2 linked regions of the Ensifer sp. PDNC004 genome follow. The protein of the gene in region 1 interacts with the protein of each later gene in a pairwise test. Links are inferred from orthologs where the notes say so. Each region holds a gene or a part of one and is shown in the gene's direction. Other genes may lie near its edges.

Evidence for each region. The genes of interacting proteins can lie anywhere in the genome.
Region 2: the proteins of JVX98_RS12295 (region 1) and JVX98_RS25800 interact in binary tests that used the Escherichia coli proteins (3 or more experiments, as listed by UniProt). The link is inferred for Ensifer sp. PDNC004 from one-to-one orthologs.

The regions. Positions count from the first base shown.
Region 1 is NZ_CP070353.1:894,642-897,636, forward strand. Bases 55-2,977 are described here. They hold JVX98_RS12295 (cysteine desulfurase family protein), read left to right. Parts: upstream 55-894; coding sequence 895-2,061; downstream 2,062-2,977. Other genes in these bases: JVX98_RS12290 (alpha/beta hydrolase), read right to left, coding at 55-670; sufB (Fe-S cluster assembly protein SufB), read left to right, coding at 2,213-2,977. In the rest of the region: more of JVX98_RS12290, read right to left, coding at 1-54; more of sufB, read left to right, coding at 2,978-2,995. UniProt on the Escherichia coli protein: Master enzyme that delivers sulfur to a number of partners involved in Fe-S cluster assembly, tRNA modification or cofactor biosynthesis. Catalyzes the removal of elemental sulfur from cysteine to produce alanine.
Region 2 is NZ_CP070353.1:3,646,960-3,650,030, reverse strand. The notes cover bases 5-3,003. They hold JVX98_RS25800 (sulfurtransferase TusA family protein), read left to right. Parts: upstream 5-1,385; coding sequence 1,386-1,622; downstream 1,623-3,003. Other genes in these bases: JVX98_RS25790 (D-alanyl-D-alanine carboxypeptidase family protein), read right to left, coding at 2,826-3,003; JVX98_RS25795 (GTP-binding protein), read right to left, coding at 1,668-2,813; JVX98_RS25805 (murein L,D-transpeptidase family protein), read left to right, coding at 5-1,386. In the rest of the region: more of JVX98_RS25805, read left to right, coding at 1-4; more of JVX98_RS25790, read right to left, coding at 3,004-3,071. UniProt on the Escherichia coli protein: Sulfur carrier protein involved in sulfur trafficking in the cell. Part of a sulfur-relay system required for 2-thiolation during synthesis of 2-thiouridine of the modified wobble base 5-methylaminomethyl-2-thiouridine (mnm(5)s(2)U) in tRNA.

The DNA.
Region 1 (2,995 bases):
TGCGCTTTGCGGCCGGCTCAGGCGTCAGTTCGCCGTTGAGGCGACGGTCGAGATAATCCTCGCATTCACCCATCAGGCTCTCGACCTGGCCGTTGAAGAAGTGATTGGCGCCGGCCACGGTCTTGTGGGTGATGAGAATGCCCTTCTGGGCCTTCAGCTTCTCGACGAGACCGTTGACGTCCTTTTCCGGCGCGACCTTGTCGGAATCGCCGTTGATGATCAGGCCAGAGGACGGGCAGGGCGCCAGGAACGAGAAGTCGTAGATGTTCGGCTGCGGCGCGACGGCCATGAAGCCTTCGATCTCCGGGCGGCGCATCAGGAGCTGCATGCCGATCCAGGCGCCGAAGGAGTAGCCGGCGACCCAGCAGCTCTTGGAATCGGGATGCAGGCTCTGCACCCAGTCGAGCGCCGAGGCTGCGTCGGAAAGCTCGCCGGCGCCATGGTCGAATTCGCCCTGGCTCCGGCCGATGCCGCGGAAATTGAACCGGAGCGTGGTGAAGCCGCGCTTCTGGAACATGTAGAAGAGCTGGTAGACGATCTGGTTGTTCATCGTGCCACCGAACTGCGGGTGCGGGTGCAGGATGATGGCGATCGGCGCGCTCTTCTGCTTCGAAGGCTGATAACGGCCTTCGAGGCGGCCGGCGGGTCCGTTGAAGATGATTTCGGGCATTGGCTCTCCGGGAGTGTTCCTGGTTCGAATCTTGGGTTCAGATCGCGATGAGTCTTGACGAAAGCAGTCAGCTTTTCTAAAACCTAGTTTAGAACCGTTCAAAACTTCTGTGCGGGCATTCCGCCTTGTGCTTCGTCTCATAAGGCAAGCGGCGCGGAAAATTCAAGGAAAATGCATCGCCAGAGGTTGCGGGCTTGTGACCTGTTGATCTAGCGAAGGAAATCATGTCGAGTTCGCGCATCTATATGGACTGGAACGCCACGGCGCCGCTTCTACCGGAAGCGCGCGAGGCTTGCCTGTCGGCGCTCGACCTTCTCGGCAACCCTTCTTCCGTTCATGGCGAGGGCCGCGCGTTGCGCACGCTCGTCGAAAATGCCCGTCGCGACGTGGCGTTGCTCTGCGGCGCCAAGCCCGGCAGCGTCATCTTTACCAGCGGCGCCACGGAAGCGGCCAACCTGGTGCTGACGCCCGATTTTCGCATGGGCCGCACGCCGCTGAAGATCGGCCGGCTCTATGCCTCGTCGATCGAACATCCGGCGGTGCGCGAAGGCGGGCGCTTCCCGCGTGAAGCGCTCGGCGAAATCCCGGTGACATCGAATGGCGTCGTCGATCTCGAGGCGTTGCGGGACCTGTTGACGGCGCATGACCGCCAGCTCGGCTTACCGATGGTTGCGGTCATGCTGGTCAACAACGAGACGGGCATCATCCAGCCGGTCGCCGAGATCGCCGAGATCGTCCGCCCTCATGGCGGCATTCTCGTCGTCGATGCGGTGCAGGCTGCCGGCAGACTGCCGCTTTCCATCGAAGACCTCGGCGCCGATTTCCTGATCATCTCCTCGCACAAGATCGGTGGCCCAAAGGGCGCCGGCGCTCTGGTGGCGCGCGGCGAGGTCATGATGCCCGCGCCGCTGATCCGCGGCGGCGGACAGGAGAAGGGACACCGCTCCGGCACGGAAAATACGGTCTCGATTGCAGGCTTTGCCACAGCCGCCAGGAAGGCAGGCGAAGGTGTCGGCCAGCGCATGAGCCATGTCGGCGCGCTGCGCGACAAGCTCGAAGCCGACATGCTTGCGGCCGCGGCGGACGTCGTCATTCACGGCCGCGACGTTTCGCGCGTTGGCAACACGACCTTCTTCACGCTTCCTGGCCTCAAGGCCGAAACCGGACAGATCGCCTTCGATCTCGAAGGCGTGGCGCTGTCGGCGGGTTCGGCCTGCTCCTCGGGCAAGGTCGGGCAGAGCCACGTGCTGACGGCGATGGGTTACGATCCGCGCCAGGGCGCACTTCGGATCTCGATCGGCGAGGGCACGACACAGGCTGATATCGACCGTTGCGCCGCGGTCTTTGCAAAGGTAGCAGCAAGACGACGGATGCCCGGGCAAGCGGCCTGAGCGGAACGACCGGACGAAATTGCGGAAAAGCAATTTTCCGCTTGGCAAACAGGGTGAAAAGCGCCTTTTAGCCATTACATAAGCGGTGCGCCAAGTTCGCATCGTGTTGACAAGCTGCCGGACCTTGGATCCGGCAAGATTGGAGAACGACATGCCTGCCGTGCAGGAGACCATTGATCAGGTCCGTCAGATCGACGTGGACCAGTACAAGTACGGTTTCGAGACGACCATCGAAGTCGAAAAGGCCCCCAAGGGCCTTTCCGAAGACATCATCCGTTTCATCTCTGAAAAAAAGAGCGAGCCGGAATGGATGCTGGAGTGGCGCCTTGAGGCCTATCGCCGCTGGCTGACGCTCGAAGAGCCCACCTGGGCGCGCGTCAACTATCCGAAGATCGACTTCAACGAGATCTACTATTACGCCGCTCCCAAGGGCGTAACGGGTCCGAAGTCGCTCGACGAGGTCGACCCGGAAATCCTCAAGGTCTACGAGAAGCTCGGCATTCCGCTGAAGGAACAGGAAATCCTCGCCGGCGTGCAGAAGTCCAAGATCGCCGTCGATGCCGTTTTCGACAGCGTCTCGGTCGTCACCACCTTCAAGGAAGAGCTGAAGAAGGCCGGCGTGATCTTCATGTCGATCTCCGAGGCGATCCGCGAGCATCCGGATCTGGTGAAGAAGTATCTCGGTTCGGTCGTTCCGACGACCGACAACTATTATGCGACGCTGAACTCGGCTGTCTTCACCGACGGCTCCTTCGTCTACGTGCCGAAGAGTGTGCGTTGCCCGATGGAACTGTCGACCTACTTCCGCATCAACGAGAAGAACACCGGCCAGTTCGAGCGCACGCTGATCATCTGCGAAGAGGGCGCCTACGTGTCCTATCTCGAGGGCTGCACGGCGCCTCAGCGCGACGAGAACCAGCTTCACGCTGCCGTC
Region 2 (3,071 bases), 2.8 Mb from region 1 along the record:
ACCAACGAAGCGCTGGATGCGACGACGTCGGTCGATATCAAGTCCGTCAAGAACAAGACCGAGTACCAGGTCTCTGCGCCGATGGTCAGAAAGATGACCGAACTCGGCATGCAGAAGCAGGCGCCGATCGCGTTGCGCATCTTCAAGGAAGAAGGCACGCTCGAGGTCTGGAAGGCCAATACGGCCAACCGTTTCCAGCTCTTGAAGACCTACAAGATCTGCGCCTGGTCCGGCAAGCTCGGCCCCAAGGTGAAGGAAGGCGACCGGCAGGCGCCGGAAGGTTTCTACCCGCTCTTCCCCCGCCAGATGAACCCCAACTCCAACTATTATCTGGCGATCAACACCGGCTATCCCAACGCCTACGACAAGGCGAACGGCCGCCAGGGCACGCACCTGATGATCCACGGCGCCTGCTCGTCGTCGGGCTGCTACTCGATGACCGACGAGCAGATGATCGAGATCTTCGCGCTCGCCCGCGACAGCTTCAAAGGCGGCCAGGAAAGCGTACAGCTGCAAGCCTTCCCCTTCCGCATGACCGCGGAAAACATGGCGCGGCACCGCGACAATCCGAATATCGACTTCTGGAAAATGCTGAAGGTCGGTTACGACCAGTTCGAAGTCACCAAGCGTCCGCCGGAAGTCAACGTCTGCGAAAAGAAGTACGTCTTCAACCAGCAGGCCTCCGGCCCGTTCAACCCCGGCGGCCAGTGCCCGGCGATGTCGACGCCGCCGGCGCTGCAGGTGGCCATGGCTGGCTTCGAGAAGACCTACCAGACCGACTACGACAAGGCCATGAAGAAGTATGACGGCATGGTCTGGTACGAGCCGAGCGAGGCCGAGCGCAAGGCGATCGTCGCCAAGCAGCGCGTCGGCCGCGAGCTCGCCTATGCCCCGACCGGCAACTCGCTTGACGCCGGCAAGATGATGAAGGCGAGCGATCTCGAAAAGAAGCTCGCCGATCAGAAGGAAGCGGAAGAAACCAAGGTGGCTGTCGAGCTCCAGAAGAAGGAACTCGAAAAGGCGACCGATGGCGGCAAGCACGTGCCTGTCCCCGCCGCCAATCCCATTCCGCAGCCGGTGATGCAGGCAGCCGTCGAAGAGCCGAAGAAATCCTTCTGGAGCCTGTTCTCGAAGAGCGAACCGGAATTGCAGATGCCGGCTCCCGTCGTCGTGACGCCGGACCAGCAGGCAACCGCCGCACCGCAGGCACAGCCGGCTCCGGCAACGACCGCAAAGCAGGCGAAAGCAGCGGCTCCCGCCGCCCAGCAGCAGGCCGCTGCCGTGACCACGGCAACGACGCCTGCAGCCGATGCGACCGCCGAGGCGCCGGTTCTGACGGAAGAGCCGCCGAAGAAGCGCCCGTTCTGGAAGATCTGGGGCAATTAATGCCGGACGAACAGAAGATCGCCTACGACCTGAGGGGGCTTAAATGCCCCCTTCCCGTTTTGAAGACGCGTAAACGCATGACTTCGCTGGCGCCGGGCGCTTTGCTGGAGATTGAGACCACCGATCCGCTGGCGGTGATCGACATTCCGAATTTCTGCAACGAGGACGGCCACAAGCTTGTAGAGGCCGCACCCGCCGACGGCGGCCACCGGTTTCTCATCCGTAAGGGCGCGTAAGACGCCACGTCTGCCGCGCGGCAACGCTTCGATTACTGAGGTGATTTAGAACCGCATGCCCGGAACGGCGAGCGGATTGTCGGAGAGGGCCTGGGCGTCCGGCCGGTCGATGCGCGGTTTGCCGGTGAAGGCATCGAAGAGATCGCGAACGAAGTCTTCCGTCAGCCCCTTGGTGATCAGCACCATGCGCGTGCGCCGGTCATTCGGGTCCGGCCAGGCGGCAAGCCGCTCCGGCGTGTGGAAGACGTTCTGCACGCCGTGCAGGACAAGCGGCCGGTCCGGCCTGTCGGCAACCGCAACGATCGCCTTCATCCTCAAGAGCTTCTCGCCATGCGCCGAGCGCAGCAGGTCGATGAACATATCAAGCGCCATCGGCTCGATCGGCCGGTCGTGCACGATGCTGAAGGAACGGATGTCGCCGCCATGCCGCGTCACATCGTGATGGTGGTGATGATCATGGTGCTCGTGATGATCGTGACCGTGGTCATGGTCGTGGTCATGATGGTGGTCGTGGTGCGCCTCGTCCTGCAGCCAACGGCCGACATCGGCGATCTTCGATGAAGGGTCGTAAAGACCGCAATCGAACAGCTCTGCGCGCCCTGCCTCGGCACTATCGCCATCGATCAGCGGCGCGCGCGGATTGAGCGCGCGGATCCTCGCCGTCAGCGCATCACGCTCCGACGCTTCGGCAAGGCCGGTCTTGCTGATGACGATGCGGTCGGCAACGGCAACCTGCTTCAGCGCTTCCTCGTGGTTGGCGATCGTCTGCAGGCCGTTGACGGCGTCGACGACGGTGACGACGCCATCCAGCCGGAAGTTCTGCGCGATGATCGGGTTGCCGATCACCGACTGCAGCACCGGCGCCGGGTCAGCAAGGCCCGTGGTCTCGATGACGACGCGCTTCAGCGGCTTGATCTTGCCGGTCTGCATACGATCCATGAGATCGGCGAGCGTATCGACCAGTTCGCCGCGCACGGTGCAGCAGAGGCAGCCGTCGGAAAGCTCGATGACCCCGTCGCTGGAGGCTTCCACCAGCAGGTGGTCGATCGAGACGTCGCCGAACTCGTTGATGATCACGGCCGTATCCGAGAGATCGGGATCCTTCAGCAGCCGGTTGAGCAGCGTCGTCTTGCCCGCACCGAGAAAGCCGGTGAGGATCGAGACCGGCACCGCCGACAAGGGACTAACCATCATGCACTCCGATCAGAAGGCCGGCCGCGGCACCGGGATCGGCACATTGGCGACATCGCCCTGGCCGGCCGGGTCGCCGGCAAGCTTCGGAGCCTTTTCGCCGCTGCCGGCGATGAGCCCGGCGAAGGCGAGCTTCAGCGGCCGGTTGATTTCGTGGATATAGGGCGAAAGCAGCTTCTGGCGGCCGGCCTCGTCGCGGCCTTCGCTGCGAACCTTCGCGGCCGATTTCGAGCAGATCTGCTTGCTGACGTCGGCGAC